DNA from 3 places in the Rhodoferax sp. GW822-FHT04A08 genome. Region 3 is predicted to be linked to each of the others. Evidence: predicted binding sites of a transcription regulator. Region 3 holds the regulator's gene; each other region holds the start of a gene.
What was found. Region 3 encodes FNR, which switches genes on or off when oxygen is low (the NO sensors DNR and NnrR bind a similar motif). Its sites were predicted from a motif close to TTGATNNNNATCAA; they were not measured.
Positions count from the first base shown of each region.

Region 1: a site for FNR is predicted at 7,626-7,639, ahead of clpB (ATP-dependent chaperone ClpB). Genes of this name have one in related genera too.
Region 2: a site for FNR is predicted at 6,696-6,709, ahead of cyoA (ubiquinol oxidase subunit II). Genes of this name have one in related genera too.

Region 1 covers NZ_JBXAMW010000001.1:459,705-469,762, reverse strand. Annotated here, with positions in the region: gene AC1RMF_RS02185 (hybrid sensor histidine kinase/response regulator) at 1-2,595, opposite strand, end outside; gene AC1RMF_RS02180 (DMT family transporter) at 2,711-3,604, shown strand; gene AC1RMF_RS02175 (MFS transporter) at 3,618-4,844, opposite strand; gene clpB (ATP-dependent chaperone ClpB) at 4,928-7,531, opposite strand; gene AC1RMF_RS02165 (molybdenum cofactor biosynthesis protein MoaE) at 7,791-8,276, opposite strand; gene dapA (4-hydroxy-tetrahydrodipicolinate synthase) at 8,551-9,450, shown strand; gene moaD (molybdopterin converting factor subunit 1) at 9,447-9,698, opposite strand; gene AC1RMF_RS02150 (molybdopterin molybdotransferase MoeA) at 9,695-10,058, opposite strand, start outside.
Region 2 covers NZ_JBXAMW010000007.1:147,620-157,677, reverse strand. Annotated here, with positions in the region: gene AC1RMF_RS15275 (response regulator transcription factor) at 1-393, opposite strand, end outside; gene AC1RMF_RS15270 (ATP-binding protein) at 380-1,702, opposite strand; gene AC1RMF_RS15265 (SURF1 family protein) at 1,686-2,462, opposite strand; gene cyoD (cytochrome o ubiquinol oxidase subunit IV) at 2,522-2,905, opposite strand; gene cyoC (cytochrome o ubiquinol oxidase subunit III) at 2,902-3,528, opposite strand; gene cyoB (cytochrome o ubiquinol oxidase subunit I) at 3,551-5,554, opposite strand; gene cyoA (ubiquinol oxidase subunit II) at 5,558-6,619, opposite strand; gene AC1RMF_RS15240 (MFS transporter) at 6,770-8,092, shown strand; gene AC1RMF_RS15235 (hypothetical protein) at 9,165-9,653, opposite strand; gene AC1RMF_RS15230 (DsbA family protein) at 9,705-10,058, opposite strand, start outside.
Region 3 covers NZ_JBXAMW010000001.1:763,068-773,125, reverse strand. Annotated here, with positions in the region: gene dusA (tRNA dihydrouridine(20/20a) synthase DusA) at 1-460, opposite strand, end outside; gene AC1RMF_RS03615 (sulfite exporter TauE/SafE family protein) at 552-1,241, opposite strand; gene hemN (oxygen-independent coproporphyrinogen III oxidase) at 1,251-2,645, opposite strand; gene fnr (fumarate/nitrate reduction transcriptional regulator Fnr) at 2,854-3,573, shown strand; gene AC1RMF_RS03600 (FixH family protein) at 3,581-3,856, opposite strand; gene ccoP (cytochrome-c oxidase, cbb3-type subunit III) at 3,956-4,870, opposite strand; gene AC1RMF_RS03590 (cbb3-type cytochrome oxidase subunit 3) at 4,892-5,035, opposite strand; gene ccoO (cytochrome-c oxidase, cbb3-type subunit II) at 5,053-5,673, opposite strand; gene ccoN (cytochrome-c oxidase, cbb3-type subunit I) at 5,687-7,123, opposite strand; gene ccoS (cbb3-type cytochrome oxidase assembly protein CcoS) at 7,254-7,391, opposite strand; gene AC1RMF_RS03570 (heavy metal translocating P-type ATPase) at 7,391-9,754, opposite strand; gene AC1RMF_RS03565 (HD domain-containing phosphohydrolase) at 9,831-10,058, opposite strand, start outside.

The sequences.
Region 1 (10,058 bases), 300 kb from region 3:
CACTTGCAGCAGCACCGTCACCAGGTGCTGCGTATCAAAGGGCTTTCCCACGTGCTCGTTCATGCCGGCCGCCAGACAGGCAGCCCGGTCGCTGGCCATGGCGTTGGCGGTCATCGCCACGATAGGTAGTGCGGTCAAGCCCAACTCCTGACGGATCTTGCGGGTGGCACCGTAACCGTCGAGCACGGGCATCTGGATATCCATCAGGACGACATCAAACGCCGGCTCGGACGTCCGTACTGCATCCACACCCAGCTGACCGTTGGCAGCAAGCGAGACCGATGCCCCCTCTGCGTGCAGCAGCTCCTCAGCAACCTGTTGGTTGATCAGGTTGTCCTCCACGACCAGGATACGCATGCCCGCCAGTGGGCAGTTGCCGTTGCGGGTCTGCAGCACGCGGGTATCAGCGGGAAGACGCCCCAGCGCAGCGTCCTGCAATGCCCTGGGAGTCACAGGCTTGAACAGCAGGCACTCGACCAGGGCCTGCTCCTGCTGCGGACGCACGGCGAGCGTGTCGCGGGAATTGGCCGTCAGCATCACGATGCGCGGGCGCTGCATGGCGGTTTGGGGCAGTGCCCGGATTCGTCTTGCCGCTTCCCAGCCGTCCATGCCGGGCATCTGCCAATCCAGCAGGATGACATCCCAACCCGAAGGCTCACCTTGCGCATTGCTCTGCAGCCGCTGCAGCGCCTGTTCCCCGCCAGCTACCGATTCGGTGTGCCATCCCCAGGCACGCGTCAGGTTGCCAATCACATCGCGCGCCGCCGCGTGGTCATCCACGATGAGCACACGCAGCGGCCGCTTGGACAGCTGGGCCCCAAGCACCAGCGTGTCGCCACGCCCTGTGCGCGACAGGGGAAGCGTGAAGCGGAATGTGCTGCCCTGCCCCGGTGTGCTCTGAAGACGCAATTCCGCGCCCATCAGCGCCACCAGCCGCCGACAAATAGCCAGACCGAGGCCAGTGCCGCCAAAGCGCCTGGTCGTGGTGGATTCAGCCTGCGAAAAGCCGGTAAATACATGCTCCTGCTTGTCCGGCGGAATGCCGATGCCGGTGTCCATCACCGCAAACTCGACTCCCTGACCCGCGTCTGCCGACTGCGTGGGAACGACACGGATGCGCAAGACCACCTGACCTTCTTCCGTGAACTTGATGGCGTTGCCCAGCAGATTGAGAAGTACCTGTTGCAGCCGCAACCCATCCGCCACCACTTCGGCCGGCACATCGGCTGCGATGTCGAACAACACCTCGACTGACTTGGTACCAACGCTGGAGGAGGCAATCACCGCAATGTCATCCAGCATGCGCTCCAGCAGCAAAGGCTGCAGATCCAGCTCCATCTTGCCGGCCTCGACCTTGGAGAAATCCAGAATGTCGTTCACCAGTCCCAACAATGAACGGGCAGCGCCCAGCGTCTTTTCGGCATAGTCGCGCTGCGTGGCAGTCAGCTCGGTCTTCTGCAGCAGTGCCAGCAATCCCAGGATGGCATTCATGGGCGTGCGGATCTCGTGGCTCATATTGGCCAGGAACTGGCTCTTGTAGCGGGAGGCCTCCTGCGCTTCTTCGGTAGCGCGCACCATGTCCGTGATGTCGATGCGTATGCCCACAATGTTTCCTTCGGGCGTACGACGGTCTATTACGCGCATGACGCGGCCATCATCCCGTACTTGCACGCGGGTCTCGTCACCTTGGCGGTGAGCCCTCAGGCGCTCGGCAATCCACTCCTCTTCACGCCCTTGCGATTCGCGGTACAGGCCGCGCCGTGTGCCTTCACGAATCATGTCCTCAAACTTGGCGCCGGGCACCACCACGTCACGCAACTGGGGATAGAGCTGGGTGTACTTGTCATTGCAATACACCAGCGTGTCATCGCTGTCGAACAGGACAAAGGCCTCGTCCACTGCGTCCATCGCACCGCGCAACATCGCGCCACTGCGCTGGATTTCCGCTTCGGTCTGCTTGCGTGCGGTCAGGTCCCGCAAGAAAGCGAAGTTGTATTCGCGGCCATCAAACACGATGAAATTCAACTCGGCTTCTATGGGCACCACGGCGCCGCTTGCCGTGCGGTGGGTCGTCTCGAACTGCATGTGACCGGCCTTGCGCAAGCGCTTCCAATGCCCCGGCCAGTGCGCTGCGGGCATACTGGGGTTCAGGTCCATCACGGTCATGGACAACATCTGGGCTTCGGTATAACCGTGAAGGTCACAGGTCGCCTGGTTCACCCGCAAAATCTGCCCATCCGAGCCAATCCAGAGTGTGGGAAGCGATGACTTCAGCACCGAGATTTCACTGAGCTGCAACGCGGACTCCGCCTGCATGCGTCTGCGCAATTGCGCCAGCACCACGGTTGTACACACGGCCAGGAACAGCAGTACCGCAAGCACGGCCATGGACTCGTAAAGGGCACGCTTGCGCCAGTGGCTGAGGACTTCTTCCGGTGGAACGGCAAGTGCCACCGCCGATGGGTAATCACGCCAAAGGCCGTAGGCAAACAGGACACAAATCACGACGCCCACCACCAGTGCAAACACTGCAATGGCGCGCTGGAGCGGCCATTTCGGCCAGCGCGTATTGCCCGATTGCCCATGTTTGATCATGAGGGATTCTAGGTGCAGCAATTGCCGTTGCGTATGCCTCGCCCTGCCAATCGGGGTACAAAGTGTCGCTTTCGGCATAGTCAGGCACTGCGGGCATGCAGCAGAATGTGAGTCAGTGAAAGCCAAATACTTTTTTCAGCTGGTTGCCCTGTCCGCGCTGTGGGGGGCATCGTTCATGCTGACACGCATTGCCGCACCTGCGCTTGGCCCCAATCTGGCGGCGGCCCTGCGCATGCTGCTGGCAACGGTCATGCTCAGCCTGATCATGTGGAAACTCAAGACGCCCTGGCCCTGGCGGCACTGGAAGGAACTGATCCTGCTGGGCCTGCTGGCCGTTGCGGGCCCCCACACCTTGTATGCGCGCTCTTCGCTGCAACTGCCTGCGGGATATGGCTCATTGCTGACCGTCACCTCCGTCATGTTCGGCGCCTTCGCGTCGGCTCTGATGAAGGAGGAGCATCTCACCGCGCCCAAGGTTCTGGGAAGCCTGCTGGGCCTGGCAGGCGCTGCGCTACTGGTTCGTTTGGGACCGGTGGAGCCCACGCTGCCTCTGGTTGTGGCGGCGATTACCTGCATGGCCGGAGCCGCCATTTCCGGCATATCCACACCGTTTCTGAAAAGAGCCATTGCCCGTATGGAGCCGCTGCAGATCACTGCTGGCATGCATGCGACTGCGGTGCTGCTGATGGTGCCTGGCGCGGTCTACGACCTTCCCCGCGCCCACTTTGAGTGGCACGCACTGGCCGCAGTGGCAGTGACCGGTATCGTGACTTCCGGCCTGGCCTATTGGATGTACATGCGCATCATGCGCCACGTACCTCCCATGGCAGCACTCAGCTCCACCTTCATGAGCACCGGCTTTGGCGTGCTGTGGGCGGTGCTGCTGCTGAGCGAGCCCACCGGCCTTGCCATGGCCATGGGTGGTGCGCTCATCCTGCTGGCCTGCCTGCTGGTCATGGGACTCAACCCCCTGCAATGGCGACTGCAGGGGCTGCTGGAAAAGCTCTGAGGCGAGCGCTTTTTCAATGCTGCGTGCGTTGACCCACGCCCAGCGCCACCACCACACTGAGCATTAAAACCACAGCGGCCCCCAGCAATGTGGCGCCGTAGTGACCATGGTCCATCAGTGCGCCAAAGAGCAACGGTGAGATTGCGAATCCGGTGTCCAGGCCGGAATAGACCAGGCCATACACGCGCCCCGTCGCACCTTTGGGCGTTGCCTTCTTGATCATCATGTCGCGCGACGGGTTGCCAATGCCGATGGCAAAACCGGTTGACGCCAATATCACCATGGCAGCCTGGGAGCCCAGCCAACCGGTGCCGCACAAGGCCAGAAGTATGGCCCCGACGGCCATGCACAAGGCAACGACACGGTCACTGTTGACGTTGCGCGCCGCCACAAAGCCTCCCACAAAGACACCCACAGCACCGGCCAACATGTAGGCAGTAATGGTCATGGTGGCGGCCTCAAAATCAACGCCGTACATGGCCTTGAGAATGGACACGGCAAAACCCTGCACAACGGCCAGGGTCATGGTGGAGAGCAGGAAGAAGGCGAAACACCACCACACCACCGGCAGCTTCATGAAGGCCATGGCATGTTCGGTCTTGACCGACGGGTCGGCCACATGCGGCTTGTGCACCACCTGGGTGCTAAGTTTGTCGCGCTGCAGAACGAGCAGAATCAGAATCAGCACATACATCAGCGCCGCCGCCACGTAGGCGTTGCGCCAGCCGAATCCAGCCGTGATGCCAGCCATGAAGACGGGCGCGGCTGCCCAGCCCAGATTGCCGGTAAGGCCATGGGCGCTGAAGGCATATCCCAGGCGCGGCTGCGACACCCGCTGGTTCAGGATGGTGAAGTCCACCGGATGGAAAGTCGCATTGCCCGCACCGGCCAGCGTGGCAACGGCAATCAAGCCGGCGTAGCCGTTGACCATGGACGCAGCCAGACAGGTGAGAACAAAGATCACCATCGCGGCAAACAGCAGTGGCCTGGCGCCCAGCCGGTCCACCACAAAACCGGCACAGGCCTGGCCAACACCGGAGACAACGAAAAACACGGTCATCAACAACCCGACCTGCGAGAAGTTGAGGCCGAACTCTTTCATGAAGACCGGAAACATCAGCGGCAGGATCAGATGGCTGAAGTGCGAGCTGGCGTGCGCCAGACCGACCAGGCCGATGACAGTGGCGTCCTGACGCAGAGGCGCGGCAGTGGAAAGGGAAGCGGCGGATGCAGAGGTCATGCGCGCATCTTAGACGCCCACGCATTCCCCTGTCCGCCGCTAAGTCACCGCCAGGACAGTGACTCGCCCTACCGGTTCAGGCGTCAGCTGAAGCTGAACTGGCCCGGTGACTGAATCGGGTCGACCCCCACGCTGATCGTTGCCTTGGGCGCAAAGCGGCCTTCCAGCAGCAGCTTGGACAGCGGGTTCTCGATGCGCTGCTGGATAGCCCGCTTCAATGGTCGAGCCCCGAACACCGGATCGAAACCCACCTTAGCCAGCTCGGCCACAGCGGCGTCCGACACTTCCAGCGTCAGGTCCATCTTGGACAGACGTGCCATCAGCACCTGCAACTGGATCTTGGCGATCGACGCGATGTGCTGCGCATCCAGCGCATGGAACACCACGGTCTCATCAATGCGGTTGAGGAACTCGGGACGGAAGTGGTTCTTCAGCTCGCCGGTCACTGCCTCCTTGATGTCTTCGCTGTCCTGGCCCACCATGCTCTGGATCAGATGCGAGCCGATGTTGCTGGTCATCACGATGATGGTGTTCTTGAAGTCCACGGTACGGCCCTGGCCATCGGTCAGACGGCCATCGTCGAGCACTTGCAACAGCACGTTGAACACGTCTGGATGGGCCTTCTCCACTTCGTCGAGCAGCAGCACTGCATAGGGTTTGCGACGCACGGCTTCCGTCAGGTAGCCGCCCTCTTCGTAACCCACGTAGCCCGGAGGCGCACCGATCAAGCGTGCGACCGAGTGTTTCTCCATGAACTCGCTCATGTCGATGCGGATCAGATGGTCTTCGCTGTCAAACAGGAAGCCCGCCAGCGCCTTGCACAGTTCGGTCTTGCCCACACCGGTGGGGCCCAGAAACAGGAAAGAGCCGGTGGGGCGGTTCGGGTCGGACAGACCCGAGCGCGAACGGCGGATGGCGTTGGCAATGGCCGAGATGGCCTCTTCCTGCCCCACCACGCGCTGGTGCAGCTTGTCTTCCATCTGCAGCAGTTTGTCCTTCTCGCCCTGCATCATCTTGGAAACGGGAATGCCCGTGGCACGGCTCACCACCTCGGCAATTTCCTCGGCGCCCACCTGGGTACGCAGCAATTGCGGTCCGGTGCCTTCCTTGCCTTTGGCTCTGGCCTTGCCGGATTCGTTTTCCTGCGCTTCTTTCAGGCGTTTTTCCAGCTCGGGAAGCTTGCCGTATTGCAACTCGGCCACCTTGGCCAGATCGCCCTTGCGGGTCAGTGCTTCGATCTGCTGGCGCAGCTTGTCAATTTCTTCCCGCACATTGGCGCTGCCTTGTGCCGTGGCTTTCTCTGCCTTCCAGATTTCCTCCAGATCGGCGATTTCCTTTTGCAGGCTCTTGATCTCTTCATCGATCAGCTTGAGGCGCTGGATTGACGCTTCGTCCTTTTCCTTCTTCACGGCTTCGCGTTCGATCTGCAACTGGATCAGTCGACGGTCCAGCTTGTCCATGACCTCGGGCTTGGAGTCCAGCTCGATCTTGATCTTGGAGGCTGCCTCGTCGATCAGGTCGATGGCCTTGTCCGGCAGGAAACGGTCGGTGATATAGCGATTGGACAGCTCGGCGGCGGCCACGATGGCCGGGTCGGTGATGTCCACTCCATGGTGCACCTCGTAGCGCTCCTTGAGGCCACGCAAGATGGCGATGGTGGCCTCGACCGTGGGTTCACCCACCAGGATTTTCTGGAAGCGGCGCTCCAGCGCAGCGTCCTTCTCGATGTATTTGCGGTATTCGTCCAGCGTGGTGGCACCCACGCAGTGCAACTCGCCGCGGGCCAGCGCGGGCTTGAGCATGTTGCCCGCGTCCATGGCGCCCTCAGCCTTGCCAGCGCCCACCATGGTGTGCAGTTCGTCAATGAACACAATGGTCTGGCCGCCATCCTTGGCCAGATCCTTGAGTACGTTCTTCAACCGCTCTTCAAACTCACCGCGGAACTTGGCACCCGCCAGCAGGGATGCCATGTCCAGCGACAGCACGCGCTTGCCCTTCAGAGAGTCCGGCACTTCGCCGGCCACGATACGCTGTGCCAGGCCTTCCACGATGGCGGTCTTGCCCACGCCGGGCTCACCAATCAGAACCGGGTTGTTCTTGGTACGGCGCTGCAGCACCTGGATGGCACGGCGGATCTCGTCATCGCGACCGATCACCGGGTCCAGCTTGCCCTGACGGGCGCGTTCAGTCAGGTCGATGCAGTACTTCTTGAGCGACTCGCGTTGGTCTTCTGCATCGGCGCTGTCCACGTTCTGGCCACCACGCACGGCATCAATGGCGGCTTCCAGGCTCTTGCGGGTCAGGCCATTGGCGCGTGCCAAGTTGCCGAAATCCCCCTTGTGGTCGGCCATGGCCAGCAGAAACAGTTCGCTGGCAACGAACTGATCGCCCCGCTTGATGGACTCCTTCTCAGCTGCCTGCAGCAAAGTAACAGTGTCACGCCCCACCTGCACCTGTTCTTGACCCTGCACTGTGGGCAGCTTCTTGACAGCGGCTTCAGCTGCTGCCAGCAGGTTGTTGACATTGACGCCTGCACGTTGCAAAAGTGCCTTGGGGCCGTCCTGCTGCCGCAGCATGGCCACCAGCACGTGGACGGGTTCGATATAGGCATGGTCATTGCCCAATGCCAGAGACTGGGCATCACCCAGGGCTTCCTGAAATTTAGTCGTGAGTTTGTCGGTACGCATGTGAATTCCTTTGACGGTTAGGTCGGTTGCTTCACAGCTTGGGGGCTAGCGGCTTGCTTTTCAAGTGCGTTGGGGCACTTAGGTCTGCCAAAGGCTGATTTGCGTCAAAGAACTGTTTTTTGCGCGGGTTGTGCCTTCGTGCCTGGACCAACGACGCCGACAGGTTGATGCGGGGGTAGCGTAGGCCCCGATTTTGCGGCCCAAGGGGACACATGAGGGGCCTACGCTACCCCGCATCAACCCACCAAAAGCCAGGCAACTACGCCGCGTTGCCCCCACTGATCCCCCAACGCAACAAAGCCGCGTCATCACTGACCCGTGCATCCACCCAATGGGCCCCGTCGGGCGTGGTTTCCTTCTTCCAGAACGGCGCCTGCGTCTTCAGGTAATCCATCAGGAACTCACAGGCCTTGAAGCTCTCGCCCCGGTGCGCCGAGGTGACCGCCACCAGAACAATCTGATCCAGAGGCTGCAGCAGCCCGACCCGGTGCACTACCCGTGCGCCGAAGATGTCAAAACGCTTGTGCGCCTCGTCGATCATGGCTTCGATCGATTTCTCCGTCATCCCAGGGTAATGCTCCAGCTCCATGGACTGCACCGATGGATCGGCATCACCATTGCGATCCCTGACCGTGCCCACAAAACTGCACACCGCCCCGACCCGCTTGTCCAGAGCGCGCAGGCGCGCCACTTCTTCCGACAAATCAAAGTCCTGGGTCTGGATGGATACGCGTGCATGTGTCATGGCGGCATTTTGGCATCAGGCACCGTTGGTTGCACTGCTACACTTCAGTCCATGTTGTTCGCATGTGTTCTTCCCGCCTCCCGCACCATCCAGACGGTTGCGTGCGGAAACACCTGCGTCAGCAAATCCAAGAAGACCAAGCTCATCTGACCGGAGCTTTGGTTCCGTCCTCAGATGAGCGATGGAACCAAACCAGTTGCCCGTATGGGCCCGGTCCCGGATTCAGCGCTTTTTTGCAGGCGGCTTTTGCGGTCATTTTTTGATTGGACAAGGTATGCCGACAGCGCAAACAGTCTCGCCCTCCACAGCCGATTTTTCCGGCCTGTGGATTCCTTTGATAACCCCCTTCACCGCCGATACCCGGGCGGTGGACCATGTGGCGCTCAAGCGGCTGCTGGCCCACTACCGCCAGACAGGTATTGCCGGCTATGTGGTCTGCGGCAGCACGGGTGAGGCGGCAGCGCTCAGCAAGCAGGAGCAACGGGAGGTGCTGGAGACGGTCCTGGAACATGCCGATGGGCTCCCCGCCATTCTGGGCTACTCCGGCTACAACCTGCAGGATGCCTTGGCCTTTGTGCGCAAGGCGGCGGACTACCCACTCCATGGTCTGCTGGTGGCAGCGCCCCACTACATCCGCCCCTCACAGGATGGGCTGCTGCATTGGTTTGAGACCATTGCCAGCGCCGCCAGCCAGCCCGTGCTGATCTACGACATTCCCTACCGCACAGGCGTGGAGATGTCCGTACAGACGCTGCAACACTTGGCCCTACATCCCAATATCCAGGGTATCAAGGACTGCGGTGGCAGCGCCGCCAAGACGCAGCAGCTGATTGCGGATGGCCAGCTGCAAGTGCTGGCCGGTGAGGACCACCAGATTTTCAGCACGGTGGCAGCCGGTGGGCGCGGTGCCATTGCCGCCAGCAGCCATGTGCGCACGGAGGATTTTGCGGCCGTGATCCGTCTGATCAGTAGCGGTGACCTGGCAGAGGCACGGGCGCACTGGAAGCCCTTGGTGCCGCTGGTTTCCGCATTGTTTGCCGAACCCAACCCGGCGTGCATCAAGAGTGCGCTGGCGCAAATGGGGTTGATTGACAACAGCCTGCGCGAACCCATGTTGCCGGCCCGACAGGCCTTTGCCATGGAGTTATTGGAAAAGCAGTTCGCGACCGCTTAACCGCCCGTGACGGGCGGGAAAAAGGCCACTTCGCAGCCTTCGCTGAGGGCTGCGGATTCGCTGCTCATGACCTGGTTGAGCGCCATGCGCACCGCACGCCCGCGCGCAAGCACTTCTGCAAAGGCACCGGGGCGCGCAATCAGCTCGTCGCGCAGCAGTGCCAGCGTGTCAGCCTGCGTCTCCCACGCTTCAGCACCGGTACCCAGAGCCTCTCGAATGGAGGCGAAATAGCGCACAGTGATCTTCATGCAAGCAGGTCCGAAAAAGGCAGGAAACGCACCACATCACCTTTCTGAATAACGTTTGCGCCGGGGTTGTCCAGCAAGCCGTCACCCCACACCGCAGAGGTCAGCACGCCGGAACTCTGGTTGGGAAACAATTCCAGACTGCCTTGGGCACTGCGCCGCACACGCAGGAATTCGCGGCGTTTGTCGGCACGTGGCCAGTCGAATTCGGCCCGAACCAGTTCCACCGTGGGGGCCACGCTCTCAACCCCTTGTAGACGTAGCAGAAAGGGCCGCACCAGCAGCAGGAACGTCACAAAGCTGGACACCGGATTGCCGGGCAGCCCGATAAAGTGCGCTTGCGCCACCCTTCCGTGGGCAAAT
Region 2 (10,058 bases), on a different contig from region 3:
GAGTTCCACGCCCACGCTGCCTTCCTTGCTCACGAACGCGGCTTCTATGTCGTCGGTATTGGAGGGTTTGGCCAGATAGTGGCAGGCACCCAGTTTGATTGCTTCGACGGCAGTGGCAATGCTGGCGAATCCGGTCAGCACCACGATCTGCATGTTTGCGTAGTGGCGATGCAAGGCTTGCACACACGCCAGGCCCGAAGCCGCGCCATTGAGCTTGAGGTCTACCACCGCATAACCCGGCTTGTGCTCCAACAGCAGTGCATGGACTTCGTCCAGACTGGTTGCACTCAGCACGGTATAGCCGCGCCGCCCGAAGGATCGGCCCAGCGCGCGTGCAAAGGCCGCATCGTCTTCGACGATGAGCAGTTGGCGTTCGTTGCTAGGGGCTTGCATGGGGCGCGATTGTAAGAGGCAACAAAGGCAAGCTCACCTGCACTGAGGCACCACCTTCTGCACGGTTTTGGGCCGTCAGGCTACCGCCCAACGTTCTGGCCACATTGACCGACAAATACAACCCCAGCCCGCTGCCGGGGCGCCCCTTGCTGGACTGGTACGGTCTGCCCAACTGCGCCAGCATCTGCGGCGGGAAACCCGGCCCGTGGTCTGTGACGGTTATGGTCAACTGCCCATCAACGCACTCGGCTTCCATGGCAAACCACAGCGGCGAGGCCTCCAGTGCGTTATCCAACACATTGCAAATCATTTGCTGAATGGTCGAGTCACCCACGATGGCGAGTTCAACGTCACCCCGCAGCGTGTAGTCAAAAGCTGCCACTGCGCGGCTGTTGCGCCAGTCCGTGACAATGTGGTTCAGAAAGTCAGCCACCGTGGTCTTGGCCGAAGACTCGCCGCGCGGTTCACCTGCCGACTGCAGGATGTCGCTCACGATCCGCTTGCAGCGGCGCACCTGCGCTTGCATCTCCACCATCTCGTTGCGCAATTCAGCGTTGCCTTGCAACTCGGGCATGTATTGCCAATCACCCAGGATGACATCCAGCGTGGCCAGGGGCGTACCCAGCTCATGTGCGGCACCCGAAGCCAGCAGGCCCAGGCGCACAATGTGATCGTGCTCTGCAGCGCTTTGCCGCAACTGGGCCAGGTACTTGTCACGCTCGCGCACATTGCGGTTGATGCGGGTGATGGAGACCACCAGCAGTGTGGCGTTCAGCACGAAGCACAACATCATGCCCTGCACGTAGTGACTGCTCAAACCCAGGTCATGGTCCAGTGGCAGACGCAATGGCTGCGACAGCACCGCCAGGGCGGCAAAGCACAGGGTGGTGATAGCGACCAGCATCCAGGTCCAGCGCGCCTTGAGCAGCATGGCTCCCAGAATCACTTGCAGAAGGTAGAGTGATGCAAACGGGTTGGTGGTGCCGCCGCTGAGGTAGAGCTGCACCGTCAACACGGCCACATCGACCAGCAGTGCGATGAACAGTTCGCGGTCGGCTACCTGGGGTATCTCTTGCCAGCGCAGGTGGCTGCCAATGTTGAAGGCAATCAGCACGGCCAGCGTCTGCACCATGGTCGGCAAAGGCAGTGCAACGCCAAACCCCAAGGTCACCACGGCAATGGTGATGATCTGCCCGGCAATGGCGATCCAGCGCAACTGGATCAGCTGATGCATGTTCTTGTGCCCCGCTGCATCCCATTGCGGCAAAGGTATGCCTGCTGTGCGCTCGCGCTCAGCGGCCATCTGCATGCGACTCGTCCTGGTTCACGTCGGGCAATTCCTCTGGATGACGCCCTCGACGCGCATCACGCGCCACCCACCAGGTGGCCCATGCCAACAACGCCGCCAGGCTGTACCAGGTCAGAGCATAGACCAGATGGTTGTTGTGAAAGACCAGCACCGTCATTCCACCTGCGGGCCACTGGGGCTTTGCTCCGGGAATCGTCGGCGTGTCGGGCTCGGCATCGGCATCTATGAAGTAGGGAGCCACGCCCGGGAGTGCATAGGCGGCGGCAATGGCTTGCACGTCCCGCGAATACCAGCGCTTGGCCGCTGCATCGTTGTGTCGCAAAAAGCCCCCGCCCGGCTCACTCAGGCGCAGCAAGCCGCTGATGCGCATCGGCTCCGCTGGTTGCGGTGTCTGCGCCAGTTGGCGCTCCATCGCGCTGCGGGCCTCGGGCGGGACGAAGCCACGGTTGACCAGTACACGGTTTCCATCTTCCCCGCGCAAGGGCACGATCAGCCAGTAGCCGCTGCCGAGTCCGGTTGCGGCTTGCACCCAGGAGGACTTGTCTGCCTCCCAGACTCCTTGGGCGCTCACATGCAGGTACTCATAACCGGCCGCATCGATGTGCGGCCACAGTGCCAGCCCGGGTGCGGGCACCGCAGCGGCCTGAACCCGCTGGGCGACGCGCTCCATGAGCGCGAGCTTCCAGGTGCGTCGCTGCAGTTGCCAAGTGCCCAGCGCCAGCAGCCCCATGACCAAGACTGCGGCGAAGCACAGCAGCACCCGTTTCCAAACGGAACGGCGCGGGCGCTTGGGCGGTATCACGGCGACAGCGTCATGCCTCAGGGCAGTTCTTGCATCGAATGCGGAGTGGGCATCATGTTGGTGTTGAGGTGGTACATCACCCAGATCGAACCCGAGAGCATGATGGCCAGCACCGCACCGGTAAAGATCAGCGCCAGCAGAGACCAGCCGCCTTCCACCTTGGCGTTCATGTGCAGGAAATACACCATATGCACCACGATCTGCACTGCCGCCAGGAACAAAATCACCGCGGCCGTGATGCCCGGTGTGGGCAGTACCTTGGCCATGACCAGCCAGAAGGGAATAGCCGTCAGGACCACCGACAGCAAGAAGCCCTGGACATAGCCCTTGACCGTGGCGTGGTAGCCGTCGTCTTCGTGATGCCCGTCATCGTGGTGTTCGTCGTGAGAATGTTGGCTCATGGCAGGGTTCCCATCAGATAGACAAAAGTAAACACGCCGATCCAGACCACATCCAGAAAGTGCCAGAACATGGACAGGCAGGTCAGGCGGCGCTTGTTGGCGGCAGTGAGGCCGCCCTTGCCGACTTGCACCATCAGCGTCACCAGCCAGATCGTGCCGAAGGTGACGTGCAAACCGTGGGTACCCACCAGCGTGAAGAAAGACGACAGGAAGGCGCTGCGCTGCGGGCCCGCACCTTCGTGAATCAGGTGCGCAAACTCATTGAGCTCCAGCGTCAGAAAGCCCAGGCCGAACAGGCCGGTAATGGCCAGCCAGATCAGCACATGTTGCTTCTTGCCATGCTGCATGGCAATCATGGTCATGCCGTAGGTAATGGATGAGAACAGCAACAGCGCGGTGTTGGTGGCCACCACGGGCAGGTCAAACAGGTCGGCACCAGACGGGCCGGCGGCATAGCTGCGACCCAGCACGGCATAGGCCGCAAACAGCACGGCGAACAGCAGACAGTCGCTCATCAGATAGAGCCAGAAGCCCAGCAAGGTGCCTTGCTGCGGATGGTGGCTGCCATCGTCGTAGAAACGCGGCGTGGCGCCGGCGGGGTGGAGGGTAGTGGATGCGGTCATGGGGGTCGTTCTCCTGCGCCGTTCACACCAGAGCCGCGAGGGCCTGGGTACGCGCGTCTTCGGTACGGGTTACCTGGTCGGCAGGAATGTGGAAGTCGCGCTGGTAGTTGAAGGTATGCACGATGGAGCTCACCACCACTGCGGCAAACGACACGATGGCGATCAGCCACATTTGCCAGATCACGGCAAAACCAAGGACCGTGCACAAGCCTGCAATCACCACGCCAGCCGCCGTGTTCTTGGGCATGTGGATGGGCTTGAAGCCGCTGGTGGGGCGCTGGTGGCCGCGCTGCTTCATGTCGTACCAGGCATCGTTGTCGTACACGATGGGGGTAAAGGCAAAGTTGTAGTCAGGTGGGGGCGAAGAAGTGGACCACTCCAACGTGCGCCCACCCCACGGGTCGCCAGTCAGGTCGCGCAGTTGCTCACGGCGCAGGAAGCTCACTACCAGCTGGATCAGGAAGCAGCCAATGCCCAAGGCAATCAGCACCGCGCCGAACGCGGCCACCTGGAACCAGATCTGCAGGGACGGGTCTTCAAAGTGGCTCAGGCGGCGCGTCACGCCCATCAGGCCCAGCACATACAGGGGCATGAAGGCAAAGTAGAAGCCCACGAACCAGAACCAGAACGAGCACTTGCCCCAGAAGGAATCCAGCTTGTAGCCAAACACCTTGGGGTACCAGTAGTTGATGCCGGCAAATGCGCCAAACACCACGCCGCCAATGATCACGTTGTGGAAGTGGGCAATCAGGAACAGGCTGTTGTGCAGGACAAAGTCGGCGGGAGGCACAGCCAGCAGCACGCCGGTCATGCCGCCGATCACGAAGGTGATCATGAAGCCGATGGTCCACAGCATGGGCACCTCAAACTGGATGCGGCCACGGTACATGGTGAACAGCCAGTTGAAAATCTTGGCCCCGGTGGGGATGGAGATGATCATGGTGGTGATGCCGAAGAACGAATTCACGCTCGCACCCGAACCCATGGTGAAGAAGTGGTGCAGCCACACCAGGTACGACAGGATGGTGATCACCACCGTGGCGTAGACCATGGAGGCATAGCCAAACAGGCGCTTGCGGCTGAAGGTGGAAACCACTTCAGAAAAGATGCCGAACACCGGCAGCACCAGGATGTAGACCTCGGGGTGGCCCCAGATCCAGATCAGGTTCACGTACATCATGGCGTTGCCGCCCAGGTCGTTCGTGAAGAAGTTGGTGCCAACGTAACGGTCCAGCGACAGCAGCACCAGCACGGCGGTCAGCACCGGGAAGGCCGCAACGATCAGCACGTTGGTGCACAGGGACGTCCAAGTGAACACGGGCATTTTCATCATGGTCATGCCCGGCGCGCGCATCTTGAGGATGGTGGCAATCAGGTTGATGCCCGACAGCGTCGTCCCCACCCCGGCAATTTGCAAGGACCAGATGTAGTAGTCCACCCCCACATCCGGGCTCTGCAGGATACCCGACAAGGGTGGATAAGCCAGCCAGCCGGTGCGTGCAAACTCACCCACAAACAGCGACAGCATCACCAGCACAGCACCGCTGGCGGTCATCCAGAAGCTGAAGTTGTTCAGGAACGGGAAAGCCACGTCGCGGGCGCCAATCTGCAGCGGCACCACGTAGTTCATGAAGCCGGTGACCAAGGGCATGGCCACGAAGAAGATCATGATCACGCCGTGTGCGGTAAACACCTGGTCGTAATGGTGGGGTGGCAGAAAGCCTGCGTTGTCACCAAAGGAGAGGGCCTGTTGGCCGCGCATCATCAGCGCGTCGGCAAAGCCGCGCAGCAGCATGATGATGGCCATCACGATGTACATCACACCGATGCGCTTGTGGTCGATGCTGGTCACCCAGTTGCGCCAGAAGGTGCCCCAGAGCTTGAAGTAGGTCACCGCTGCAAATACGCCAAGTCCGCCCAGCGCGGCAAAAATGAACGTGCCGACCAGAATCGGCTCGTGGTACGGAATGGCCTCCAGGCTCAGGCGGCCCAGCAGGTTGTTGGTTAAGTCGAATTGTGCAGACATGGTTCAGTTACGGGTGCCGTTGGGGGATGCGTTATCGCTGGGGCCATTGAAGGCCAGGCTGTCCTTGGGGGTGCAGGCCTCGGCCAGCACATAACGCCTGCCGGGCGAAAGCAAGGGCTGGGTGTTGCCCACATCAAACGTGTTCACGCCCATACCGCCACGGGCGTCCACGGCCATCATCTGGCTCATGCACATCTTGCCGGGCTCCACACAGCGGTCCACCACGGTGTCGAACAGCTTGGGCGCCACCTTGGCAAAGTGCTGCACCGGCGCATTGATGCTGGGCTGCTGCAGCCGCAGGTAGTCTTCACGGCCCAGCGTTGCGGATCCCGAGCGGGTCTGCTGGACCCACTGCTCAAAGTCCGCAGCAGCCATACCCTGGAACTTGAAGTGCATGCCCGAGAAGCCCGCACCGCTGTAGTTGGCAGAGAAGCCGTCGTACACCCCCGGCTTGTTGATCACGGCGTGCAGCTTGGTCTCCATGCCGGGCATGGCATAGATCTGCCCCGCCAGGGCGGGAATGTAGAAAGAGTTCATCACCGTGGACGCCGTTATCTTGAAGCGGATGGGCACATCCACCGGAGCCACCAGCTCGTTCACGCTGGCAATGCCCAGCTCGGGGTAGATGAACAGCCACTTCCAGTCCAGCGCCACCACTTCCACCGTCAGCACCGAGGTGCCGGGCGAAATGGGCCGCTCGGCGTCCAGGCGCTGCAGGGGGCGGTAGGGGTCCAGGGTGTGGGTGCTAATCCAGGTCAGCAGCCCCAGTGCAATGATGATCAACAGCGGAGCACCCCAGATCACCAGCTCCAGGGAGGTGGAGTGATCCCATTCGGGTGTGTAGGTTGCGTTCTTGTTGCTTTGGCGGTAGCGCCAGGCAAACAGCAGGGTCAGAACGATCACCGGCACGATGATCAACAGCATCAGTAGCGTGGATACAACAATCAGGTGGGCCTGCTGGGACGCGATGTCACCCGAAGGATTCATCACAACCGTGTTGCAACCGGCCAAACCAGCACAGAACAATAGAAAAAGCGGTCCGTATAGACGCTTGAGATAAGTCATGGGGAAAACCTAGGGGGGCACCGAGGGTGAAAGCGGCTAATCTAGCCGCAGCTAGACCATTTGGCGATTGGACATATTGTCCTAGGTCAAAAGTAGAGCTGGCTCGGTACGGTGAAGAACCAACCTGGGTCAAAAGAACGGAGACAAACCATGATGACTGCTACCGCGAACACCCATTTCAATGAAAGCACGCACACTGACGTTGCCCCACAGGCACCGCACATTGCACCAAGCGAAATCGCAATAGGCGTGATCATCGGCAGAACATCGGAATATTTTGATTTTTTTGTCTATGGAATAGCCTCAGTACTAGTTTTTCCATCCGTGTTTTTCCCGATGGAGACTCGGCTGGATGGCATGCTGCATGCTTTCATGCTGTTTGCGCTGGCGTTTGTGGCGCGACCCCTGGGCACCGTGACCTTCATGGCGCTGCAGCGCCGGTTTGGCCGGGAAAGCAAGCTGACTGCCGCCCTCTTTCTAATGGGCGCGTCTACGGCAGGCATTGCCTTTTTGCCTACCTTTGCGGAATGGGGTTCGCTCTCAGTCATGCTGCTGGCACTGTTTCGCATCGGCCAGGGCATTGCGTTGGGCGGATCATGGGATGGCCTACCCTCGCTGCTGGCATTGAATGCGCCACCGCACAAGCGCGGCTGGTACGCCATGCTGGGCCAACTGGGCGCACCCGTCGGCTTCATTCTGGCTGCCGGGCTGTTTTCCTACCTGCTTGCTGAAATCAACGCGGTGGACTTCACAGACTGGGGCTGGCGCTATCCCTTCTATGTAGCCTTTGCCATCAACGTGGTTGCCTTGTTTGCCCGCTTGCGCCTGGTATCCACTCCGGAGTACGCCCGGTTGCTGGACGCGCATGAGCTGGAGCCCGCCGGGGTTGTGGAAGTGGTGCGCACACAAGGTCGCAACGTGGTCATCGGTGCCTTGGCAGCGCTGGCCAGCTATGCGCTGTTCCATCTGGTCACCGTTTTCCCCCTGTCGTGGATCACCCTCTATTCCTTGCAATCGGCCGACGATATTTTGGCGACTCAGATGGTGGGTGCGGTTCTCGCCATCGTGGGCATTGTGGCCTCGGGCCTGATTTCCGACCGCTTCGGCCGGCGCCGCACGCTGGGTGCTTTGGCACTGCTGATTGCGCTGTTCAGCCTGTTGGCGCCCAATTTACTGGCCGATGGCTGGAATGGCCAGCGCCTGTTCATTCTGCTGGGATTTGCGCTGCTAGGACTGTCCTATGGCCAGGCGTCGGGCGCTGTCGCCGCCAATTTTGCGACCAAGTACCGCTATACCGGTGCTGCCCTGACGTCCGACCTTGCATGGCTAGCTGGCGCTGGGTTCGCGCCGTTGGTGGTGCTGGGGCTGTCTGCACACTTTGGCTTGGCTTACGTGGGGGTCTATCTTTTGACGGGTGCACTTGGCACTTTGGCGGCATTGAGCATCAACCGGGCACTGGAGATTCGTGACTGAGCTTCAAGGTGTTGTCGACCACAGCGTTTAACGAATGCAATCTTTTGTTCATTGAGTACCGGCCATCTTAGTCAAAGATTACTCGAAGGCATTCCATCATCGCATGTTGTCTCGATCGTCCGGATCAACTTCCTATTTGTGAAGATTTCACCGCCATCGGAGCGCTTTCAGGCCAGAGGACGGAGAGCAGCGGGATTGGTCTGAAACCTGCGGCACTTGCCTGAACAGGAGACCACATCATTCGCACGGCTTGAACGACATCTTTGACCTCTCGACGCAATTACGTACCCAACTACTTAAGTCACAGCACGTGAACAGTTCATTGCGCAGGATGGAATGTCCTAAGCCAGCCTTCTCCACAGCAAATCCTTCCAGTGACCAAACTCAAAGTGCTCGAGAGATGGATTGACGGTGCTGCCCGAGACCGGCAGTTCACCGCTGTGAAGAGCGCATGCGGTTCACAAACATGGGCATGCTCCGTCCTCAAGAAATGGCGTATTCCTTCATTGACGCGAATGATGAGCAGGCGGTCGGAGCTAGGCCTTTTTAGCAACACACGTTGGCTGCATACAAGCAGCTTCACCGGGGAAAGAACGACATTCCTATGGCCGCGGCACAATACCAGTATCTTGTAACAGAACGTGATGGTGACAGACACCTACCGCACCAAATAGTATTCGCAAACGAGGCCCTCTTAGAACACCCCCCGTTAGCATTTGATTTCGTTAACAGTGCTCTACACCTAGATCGTCACCCCTGAGCTATGTCACCCGGGGCTGAAATACTGATGCAGTATGGAGTGAAGCAGTGAGTGATGAACAAGCACATAATTCTTCAAATGAAAAACCCAATACAAATCAAAATTGTGCTCTTAAGCTTGACTATATGCTTCGGCGTCTCGGCCATTGCAGAAGAGACTACGGCGCCCGCAGTGGAATCTCCACCGTCTAAGGTTGTGAAGGTCAAGAAGGCAATTAAGCACGGAGCGACGGCGGCCGTTCATGGGGTTGAGCGTGGTGCACATGCAGTTGCCAATGGAGTTGAGCGAGGAGCTGCGGCAACCGACCGTGCATTAAAAAAAGTGGTTCGCAAAGTGAAGGGCACTAACTCTCCGGCGCCTTCGGAGACAGATAGCAAATAAGCCGCTTTCGATTCGGGTTTGGCGAATCCCTGTAGAGCAACACAGACATCCAGCCAGACGGATGTTGTGGTCCAGAAGACAGTTGAATCGTATCGGCAGTGAGTGGCTGCATTCTGTAAAGTCCACTTGAGAAGTGATCAGCTCTTCACGACCAACTGCAGTCAACCGCGACTGACCTCTCCCCGCGAGTTTGATCGCAGCACTTAAGCGCTCTAACTCTTCCTCCAGTGTTCCGCGGCTGCGGAAATGTCGGCCCGCCTTGTCGTACCAGTATTCGGCATCTTCCAGGTCACCCTCCTGGATATGCAAGATGCCGTGCAACCATGCGCCCAGCAACGAATCGTCGCGCTGCACCAAATCGTGCGCTTGGGTCCAGCGTTCTTCGCGCATGTGCAGCAAGACTTGTTGAAGGGTATCCATGGCGCTCCTTGCTGTGGGGTGGAATCGGTGGTGCGCACATGCTACTGTGCATCAGGCCGCAGCGATGTGGGTGAGCAGATTGTCAAAGGCTCCGTAAAGCAAGTTGCCAGGCAGTAATCTGACGCCTTTGTCATCACTGACCAACGCAGTGGGAACACCCTGCGCTCCGAGTTCCCGCATCAAGGTTTGCGCTTTCCGCAGGCGTGCGTTGTTGGCTGCCAATAAGGTTGGGTTACCTGCAACCATGAGGTCCGCCGCGGCGTCTTGACCGATGCCACGCAGCAGCTTTTCCACGACAGCCATGGCACTGGTGTTCAGCCCCTGCACATAACGCGCTTCTTGTAGTGCCTTCAGCGTTGCCAATTCATGCTCCGGGGCCGTGATGGCCACCGCAGTCAGAGCCAG
Region 3 (10,058 bases):
CAAAGTCCCGCACAAAGTCATAGCTCTCCGTGCGATCGATGCCGATGCGGTGCTTGACGGTCACCGGCACGTCCACCACGTCTTGCATGGCCTTGACGCAATCGGCCACCAGACTGGCTTCGTTCATCAGACAGGCACCAAATGCACCGCGCTGCACCCGCTCCGATGGGCAGCCGCAATTCAGATTGATTTCGTCATAGCCCCACTGCTCGCCCAATTTGGCGCAAGCTGCCAAATCTGCGGCATCGCTGCCCCCCAGTTGCAAGGCGACAGAATGCTCTTCCGCGTTGTAGTCCAGATGGCGCGGCACATCGCCATGCAGCAAGGCGCCGGTGGTCACCATCTCGGTGTACAGGCGGGCGTGGCGGGTCATGAGCCGGTGAAAGTAGCGGCAATGCTTGTCCGTCCAGTCGAGCATGGGGGCAACGCTGAGACGATGAGGGGAATAGGCGGTTTTCAATTCAAAACCAGAAAAATGGGGGTGGTGCCAAGGGGCTAAATTAGACCATGGCTGGCATTTCCGGCCTCGGCTAAGGGCTCGGCACCGGCGATCAGGGGTTGACGCACCAGGGCGCCGTGTTATGCATCAGGCCCATCCACAAGGCCCAACCGGAACTGACCGCCAAAGCCAATCCAGCCAACCGAACGCCCCAAGCACCACTGCTGCCCCCCATTCGACCGCTGCCACGCAGCTTGAGCCAGAGCCAAGGTGCGGCAGTCATGGTGACACTGGTACCCAATGCAAACAGCGCCATGACCAGAGCGCCATCCAACGGACCGCCAGCCATGGCGGCAACCAGCAAGGCGGAATACAGCAACCCGCAAGGCAACAAGGCCCACAACGTTCCCAGCAGCAGCGGTGCACCGCCCGCTCCGGCGCCCAAAGCCTTGGCGCGCGCCCAGATGCGCCGCCCAGCAGACTCCAGCCAGATGGGTTGTTGGGCGCGGATCAGCAGCACCAGTCCAAGCAACATGGCGGCCACATGGAACATGCTCCAGACCGGTCGCAGAGCCGCGGATTGGATGGTCATCCAGCCCAGCCCCTGCATGCTGGCGGCAGCCAAGGCACCCAAAGCGGAGTAACCCACGATGCGCCCGAGTTGAAAGCTCAATATTGCCGGGTTCTTGCGGGCTCCGGCCGCCTGACCAATGCCGGCGCAGGCGGCGCCACACATGGCGACGCAATGGGGGCCGCCGGCAAGCCCCATCAACAGCGCCGTGGCGCCCAAGGAAAATTGCATTCTTCGATGCTAAATGATCTTGGAGAACTTGGCGCGGGTACGGTCAGTTTGCAGGTAGCGGTCAAACACCATGGCCACGGCACGCACGAAGAACCAGCCCTTGGCGGTGACCTGGATCGCACTTTCCTCCAGCACCACCAAACCTTGGTCCACCAGCGTACGCAGGACTTCCAACTCCTTGGCAAAGTAGCTGTTGAACTCGATCAGGTAGGCCAGCTCAATCGATTCATATTGAACCTGCCCCTGGCACATAAGCGCCATGATGACGGCTCGACGCACCAGATCGTCCCGGGTCAAGGCCAACCCGCGAACAATGGGAAAGCGCCGCTGGTCCAGGGCGTCGTAATACTCTTCCAGCGTCTTGGCATTCTGGCTGTAGGTAGCGCCGATTCGCCCAATGCTCGATACACCCAGGGCGATCAGATCGCAATCGGGCTGCGTGCTGTAGCCCTGGAAGTTGCGATGCAAACGTCCCTGGCGCTTAGCCACGGCCAGCGCGTCGTCCGGCAAGGCGAAATGGTCCATGCCCACATAGACGTAGCCGGCCTCCATCAGTGCGGCCATGGAACGCGACAGCATGGAAATCTTGGAGCCGCCGCTCGGTATCTCGGCAATGTTGATGCGGCGCTGCGGTTTGAAGCGTTCCGGCAGATGGGCGTAGGCGTACAAAGCGATGCGATCCGGACGCAGCTCGATGATCTGGGCAATGGTCCGCTCAATCGACTCAGGGCTTTGCTTGGGCAGGCCGTAGATGAGATCTACATTGATGGATTCAAACCCACGGCTGCGCGCATCTGCCACCAAGGAGAAGACCTGCTCGGCTGGCTGCACACGGTGCACGGCCTTCTGGACCGCAGGGTCAAAATCCTGCACGCCGAAGCTCAGGCGGTTGAAGCCCAGCTCGGCCAGGGTATCCAGCCGCTTGGCATCGATGGTGCGGGGATCTATTTCAATGGAATATTCCCCACCGGGGACAAAGGTGAAATTGCGCTTGAGCATCGCCATGACGGCGCGAAGCTCATCGTCGCTCAGAAAGGTGGGGCTGCCTCCGCCCAGGTGCAACTGACTTACGGACTGTGCAGTTCCAATCAACTGGGTATGCAAAGCCACCTCTTTTTCCAGGTAGGTCAGGTATTCGGCAGCCTTTTCGTGGTGCTTGGTGATGATCTTGTTGCATGCGCAGTAATAGCACAGCGACTCGCAGAATGGGATATGTATGTAAAGCGAAAGCGGCAACGCCAAAGCAGCAGGCCCGCTGCGGCGTTGTGTCAGTGCCTGAGAATAATCTTCTGCATTGAAGGCCTCAACGAAGCGGTCGGCGGTAGGATACGAGGTGTAGCGCGGGCCGGAAACGTCGTATTGGCGCAGCAAGTCTTCGGTGACGGGGGATACGACAGAATTCATAGGTACTCCAGGACATATCCCCGACAATGTGCCTGAAGATGCAAACAGATAGTTTGATGTGAATCAAGGTCTCGAATACATGACATTTCGAAATTTAGGTTCATAATTGATTTGGATCAGGTGAGATAAGGAAGAACACATGAACGCATATCTACCGGATGAAGCCCATCCCGCGATTTCCATCAGGCCGGCGGGCAACGTGGTTGAAATGAGTGCCCACGGCATCAAGGTCGCTTGTTCCAACTGCAATCTGCGTGAACTGTGTATGCCCTTGGGGCTGACCCCTTCCGAATTGGAGCGTATTGACGAAGTGGTGGGCAGTCGCCGCAAAGTCAAGCGCGGCGCCACACTGTTTCGCAATGGCGAGAGATTCACCAGCCTGTATGCGATCCGCACAGGTTTCTTCAAGACCTGCGTTGCCTCCGAAGATGGCCGCGACCAAGTGACGGGTTTTCAGATGGCAGGCGAAATTGTTGGCCTGGACGGCATCGTCCAGGAGCACCACACCTGCGACGCCGTAGCACTGGAAGACGCAGAAGTGTGCGTCATGCCGTTTGAGAAAATCGAGGAACTGTCGCGCGAGGTTTCAGCACTGCAGCGCCACGTGCACAAAATTCTGAGCCGGGAAATCGTGCGCGAAAATGGCGTGATGCTTCTGCTCGGAAGTATGCGCGCTGAAGAACGCCTGGCGGCGTTCCTGCTCAACCTGGTGCAGCGTCTGCACGCTCGCGGATTCTCTCAATCGGAGCTGGTCCTGCGCATGACGCGTGAAGAAATTGGCAGCTACCTGGGCCTCAAGCTGGAGACGGTCAGCCGCACCTTCTCCAAGTTCGTCGAAGAAAACATCGTCGAGGTCAAACAACGCCACGTCCGCATTCTGAACACGGACGCGCTGCGTGAAATCGTCAACCCGAAGGTTTGCAGCTAAGTAGCGTTCAGGGGGCGTCCACGGGCTTGGGGACGCCAGTAGCTGCGTGATTTCTTGCAGCCATCGCAGGTGCGGCACTGGACGGTGTACCACCTAGCGTCTTGTTGATTTCCAGTCCCTTCTGGTAGTAGTTTTCATCCGTTACAGGATCTGGTCGGCTGATGGCCAGATACAGCGTGATAAAACTTGCCACAACAACGATGGCAGGACCTGCCACAACCATCCATACGTGACCGAACTTCCACCATGGTTGGGCTTCTGGTGCATTGGCGAGCTGACTCATATCGGTTCCTTGCATTCAATACTTGAAAGAGAAAACCCCGGCAGGACTTCGAGTCAGGACTCGAAACACTGCCAGGGTAGAAGCTGCTACTGAGTCGACTTACTGCTGAGCAGTGCCCAGGTTGGACAGACCCCAGACATAAGAAGCCACAACATGGATCTGCTCAGGACTGAGCTTATTTTCCTGGGCGGGCATGATGTTGGTCTTGCCGTTGGTGATCATGTTGATGATGGCCTGCTCACCAAAACCGTGCAACCAGATGTTGTCGGTCAGGTTGGCAGAGCCCACCGCTTGCATACCCTTACCGTCTGGGCCGTGGCATGCAGCGCACACACCGAACTTTTCCTTGCCCAGGTTGGCACGCACGGAGTCGTGCGGGCTGCCAGACAGGCTCAGCACATAGTTGGCAACATTCTTGACGTCGTCAGAAGTGCCCACTGCGGCTGCCATCGAAGGCATGTTGCCAACACGGCCCTTGGTGATGGTTTCCACGATTTTCTCGGGTGTGCCACCATGGAGCCAATCATTGTCAGTCAGGTTGGGGAAGCCCTTGCCGCCACGCGCATCGGAGCCATGGCACTGCGAGCAGTTGTTCATGAACAGACGCTCACCAATGGCATGTGCCTGAGGATCCTTGGCAACGTCTTCCACCTTCATGGCCATGAACTTGGCGTAGATAGGCGCCACTTCAGCATTGCCCTTGGCAACCTCGGCGTCATACTGTCCATGCGACGTCCAGCCGGAGCTGCCAGGAGAGCTGCCCAGACCGGGGTACAGAGACAGGTACACGGCTGCAAAGATGATGGTGATGACGAACAGGCCCACCCACCAGCGTGGCAGGGGGTTGTTCATTTCACGCAGGTCGCCGTCCCACACGTGTCCGGTGGTGTTGTCGTGGGAGGTCATTGCCTTGGCTTTACCACTGAACCACAGCAGCAACACGCAGGCCGCTATGGAAAAAATAGTAATGCCAGCCACATACACGGACCAAAAATTACTTACAAAGTCACTCATGATGAATCCTATTGGGGTAGATCAGTCTTGCTGAAAGGGCAAATTGGCTGCTTCAGAAAAGTCGTTGGAGCGACGCTTGGACCAAGCCCACCACACAATTCCAATGAACGTGACAAAGCTGACCAGAGTTGCCAAGGCACGCAGGGTGTTGATATCAAAATCCATGTCGGTCTCCAGCGTTTTCAGCGCAGCGCCAGTCCCAGGGACTGCAGATAGGCAATCACGGCTTCCAGCTCGGTCTTGCCCTTGACTTCCTCAACCGACTTGGCAATTTGCTCATCGGTATAAGGCACACCAACCTTGCGCAAACCAGCCATGTGCGCTGGCATCACTTCAGCATCTACCAGGTTCTTGGCCAGCCAGGGGTAGGCTGGCATGTTGGATTCAGGAACCACGTCGCGCGGATTGGTCAGGTGAATGCGGTGCCATTCATCGCTGTACTTGGCACCCACGCGGGCCAGGTCAGGACCAGTGCGCTTGCTACCCCATTGGAAGGGGTGGTCGTACACCGACTCGCCGGCCACCGAGTAGTGTCCGTAGCGCAGGGTTTCTGCGCGGAAGGGACGAATCATCTGCGAGTGGCAGTTGTAGCAACCTTCACGGGTGTAAATGTCGCGGCCAGCCAGTTGCAGTGCGGTGTAGGGCTGAACGCCCTTGAGCGGCTCTGTCGTCGACTTCTGGAAGAACAGGGGAACAATTTCCACAAGACCACCAAACAGCAGAACGATCAGGATCAGCACGATCATCAAAAAGTTGCTTGTCTCGATCTTTTCGTGAGACAGGCCGGAAGTGTTATTGGACATGTTTCTATTTCCTTCAAGCGTGAGCCACAGCGGTAGGCACTTCAACGCTCACGGCGCGGCCCTTGGTAGCAGTCATCAGGGTGTTCCACAGCATGATCACCATACCGGTCAGGTACAGCAGACCACCCAGCAGACGCAGAACGTAGAAGGGATAGGTTGCCTTCACAGCTTCCACGAAGGTGTAGGTCAGGGTGCCGTCGGGGTTGATGGCACGCCACATCAGACCTTGCATCACACCGGCAATCCACATCGCAGCGATGTAGATCACGATACCGATGGTGGCAGTCCAGAAGTGCACTTCAACAGCCTTGGCGCTGTACATCTGCTTCTGACCGAACAGCTTCGGAATCAGGTAGTACATGGAACCCATGGTCACCAGACCCACCCAGCCCAGAGCACCGGAGTGCACGTGGCCCACGGTCCAGTCGGTGTAGTGGCTCAGGGCGTTGACGGTCTTGATGGACATCATCGGACCTTCGAAGGTCGACATGCCGTAGAAGGACAGGGACACGATCAGGAAGCGCAGGATCGGGTCGTCACGCAGTTTGTGCCATGCGCCGGACAAAGTCATGATGCCGTTGATCATGCCGCCCCAGCTGGGAGCCAGCAGAATCAGAGAGAACACCATACCGACGGACTGGGTCCAGTCAGGCAGAGCGGTGTAGTGCAGGTGGTGAGGACCCGCCCACATGTACGTGAAGATCAGCGCCCAGAAGTGGACGATGGACAGACGGTAAGAGTAGACCGGACGACCAGCTTGCTTGGGAATGAAGTAGTACATCATGCCCAGGAAGCCTGCTGTCAGGAAGAAGCCCACCGCATTGTGGCCGTACCACCATTGCACCATGGCGTCCTGCACACCGGCATAGGCCGAGTAGGACTTCATGGGGCCGACCGGGATTTCCGCACTGTTGACCAAGTGCAGAATCGCCACAGCCAGAATGAAGGCACCGTAGAACCAGTTGGCCACGTAGATATGGCGCACCTTGCGGGTACCCACCGTGCCGAAGAAGACTACGGCAAACGCCACCCAGACCACGGTGATCAGGATGTCGATGGGCCACTCCAGCTCGGCGTATTCCTTGCCGGCGGTGTAACCAAGCGGCAAAGAGATGGCGGCCAGCAGAATGACCAGTTGCCATCCCCAGAAAGTGAAAGCGGCCAGTTTGTCGCTGAAGATACGAACCTGGCAAGTGCGCTGCACCACGTAGTAGCAGGTTGCGAAAAGACCGCAACCGCCAAAAGCGAAAATCACCGCATTGGTGTGCAACGGACGCAGCCGCCCATACGTGAGCCAGGGGATCCCCAGATTGAGCTCGGGCCATGCCAGTTGGGCGGCGATGATGACGCCAACCAGCATACCCACGACCCCCCAAACCACCGTCATGACGGCGAACTGCCTTACAACTGTATCGTTGTATAGCTCGGCTTTCTGATTTGCAAATGCCATAGTTACCTCTTCTATAAAAACGCTGTGCCGAGTTTCTTGTTAAGGGACGTAAAGGGGGTTGACCAAAATCAAAGCCCTACAAGAAACATTGCTAATTTCTGAGAATACCTGTGAAACGACCTGGATACTTTCACGAATCTTTCAGGATCCGCTCACCTTCGCGGTCGATGTCTTCAAACTGGCCGCGATCAATCGCCCACCAGAGCCCCCCCAGGATGAAAAACACCAGCACCACTGAGAGCGGGATCAATAAATAAAGAATGTCCATTAGATTCCTTTGTGCAGACTCTCCACACGGGAGAGTCGCAATGCATTGGCAACGACTACCAAAGAGCTGCACGCCATGCCCAGACCGGCAAGCCAGGCTGGAAGCAAACCGGCAATGGCCAAGGGTACGCAGGCCGCGTTGTATAGCAGTGCCCAAATCAGGTTCTGACGCACCACCGACAATGTCTTGCGCGCCAGCAGGACCGAATGCACTACCGACATCAGCTGATCCCCCAGAACGACAAAGTCCGATTGTGCCTGCGCCAGCGGCACTGCCTTGCCAAATGCAAATGACACGTGCGCACCTGCCAACACGGGGCCATCATTCAGACCGTCACCCACCATCAGCACGTGGTGACCTTCAGACTGCATGGCACGCAATGCTGCCAACTTGTCTGCTGGCGAACAGCCGCCCCGTGCGTGCGCGATACCAACTTCGGACGCCACACTGCGCACCGAGTCTTCCGAGTCACCGGACAGCAAATGGACCTGCAAACCTGCCGAGTGCAATGCGGCAATGGCTGCAGCCGCTTCACCGCGCAACTCCTCGCGGACCTCGAATGTTGCCAGCCAGCCCCGTTGATCAGCCAAATAAACGCGCGGCGAGTCTGCCGCTTCGGAAGCGACGCCGCAAAATGCGGCAGACCCCAGACGCAGGCTCAGAGGCTCGACGGCATTGCCCGAAACCAGGGTCACGATTCCTTCCACGCCCTGCCCAGCCCGCTCGGTAACACCTTCGCTGGACCAGCCTGTCGCGCTATAGACGTCCCGCAGACCGGCCTCCACAAGCGCCCTAGAAACCGGGTGCAATGAATACTTCGCAAGCGCAGAGGCCATTTGAACCGCCTGAGCGGTGGAAACTCCTGCGCGGGTCTGTACATATGCCAAGGCCAAGGTATCCCGTGTCAACGTGCCCGTCTTGTCGAAGACCACGGTGTCCACTTCGGAAAGTGCCTCCAACGCCTGCAAGTTGCGCACGAGCACGCCGCTCCTGGCCATATTGCCGGCTGCGGCCAACATGGCAGCCGGCGTCGCCAGCGACAGTGCGCAGGGACAAGTCACCACCAGCACCGACACAGCCACCATGAGGGCGCGTTCGGGGTCGGTCTGCCACCACCACAGACAGGCCAGTACAGCAGCCAGCAGCACACCGACGAGAAAAGGCTTGGCCATGCGGTCGGCCAGTTGAGCGGTACGCGGTTTGGTGGTTGACGCACTTTGCATCAAGTCCACAATCTGACCAAACCGGGTGTCCTGACCCAGCGCCTGCACCCGCACCTGCACCGTACTGCTCAGGTTGTGGCTTCCGGCGACCACCTGCGATCCCGGACCGCGCTGCAATGCATGCGATTCACCCGTCAGCAAGGCTTCATCCACCAGGGTTTCACCCTGCTCCACCATGCCATCGGCCGCAAAGGCTTCACCTGGGTGCACGCGCACCAGGTCGCCCACCAGCAATCGGCGCACGGCCACACGCTCAAAAGCGCCCTGTGCATTCAAGCGCTCCAGGCTTTCCGGCAAGCGATTCATCAGCACTTCCAGCGACCCGGCCGTCTTGTCCCTCAGCCGCAATTCAAGCCAGCGACCGGTAAGCAGGAAGAACACAAACATGGTCAGCGAGTCGAAATACACTTCGCGACCGAACACGCTTGCAGGCTCGAAGGTGCCGAAGGTACTAACTGCAAACGTGATGGCAATGCCCAACGCCACGGGAAGATCCATGCTGATGCTGCCGCGACGCAGGTCACGCAGGGCATTGCCGAAGAACGGCCCGCAGGAGAACAGCATGACCGGCAGAGAGAGAACCCAGGAAGCCCAGCGCAACAACTGCTCCATCTCGCCGGACAGATCTCCGGGATGGGCGGTGTAGGCCGGATAGGCGTACATCATCACCTGCATCATGCACAGGCCTGCCACCAGCCAACGCCACAAGGCTTTGCGCGTTTCCACGCGTCGCCTCTCGCTTGCAAATACATCGTTGCCCGGCATTGCGCGATAGCCACGCCCCTGCACCGCCTGCATCCAGGCAGAGGGCTTGACGTCCTGTGGCGACCACAGCACCTTGGCACGGTGACTGGCCGCACTGACCTGCACCTGCACTACACCAGGCACCGCTGCAATTGCATCTTCCACGGTGAAACTGCAGGCTGCGCAATGCATGCCTTCAATTACGACGTTGGACTCCCAGCACCCGGGAAATTTGGCAGACGGTCGGCTGAATGCACTCCACTCCTGCGGCTCATCCAGCAGGTGCAGAGACTCTTGGCTGTGGGGCTCCAGTGGAACCAGGGGCGCAGAACTACCCACCGGCGTACGCGGGTCGGGTGACAAGGCTGCAATCGGTTCCAACGTAGCACTGGGCATGGTGCATAGTGTGCCGTTCGCGGAGGATAGTAGCTTGATTCAAATCAAGATGAAAGCAATGAACCTGCTTTCGACACTACAAATCCAGAGAAATGAGCTGATCTTCCCGATATTTGCTGCGCACCTTCTCCACTTCGTCCCAGGCGCGCAAAAAGGCATCTACGCACGCCGGATCGAAATGGGTCCCTCTTCCCTTCTTGAGGAAATCGACGGCCACCGGCACTTCCCACGCCTTTTTGTACGGGCGCTCGGAGGTCAGTGCATCGAACACATCGGCCACCGCAACGATGCGGCTGAAAATAGG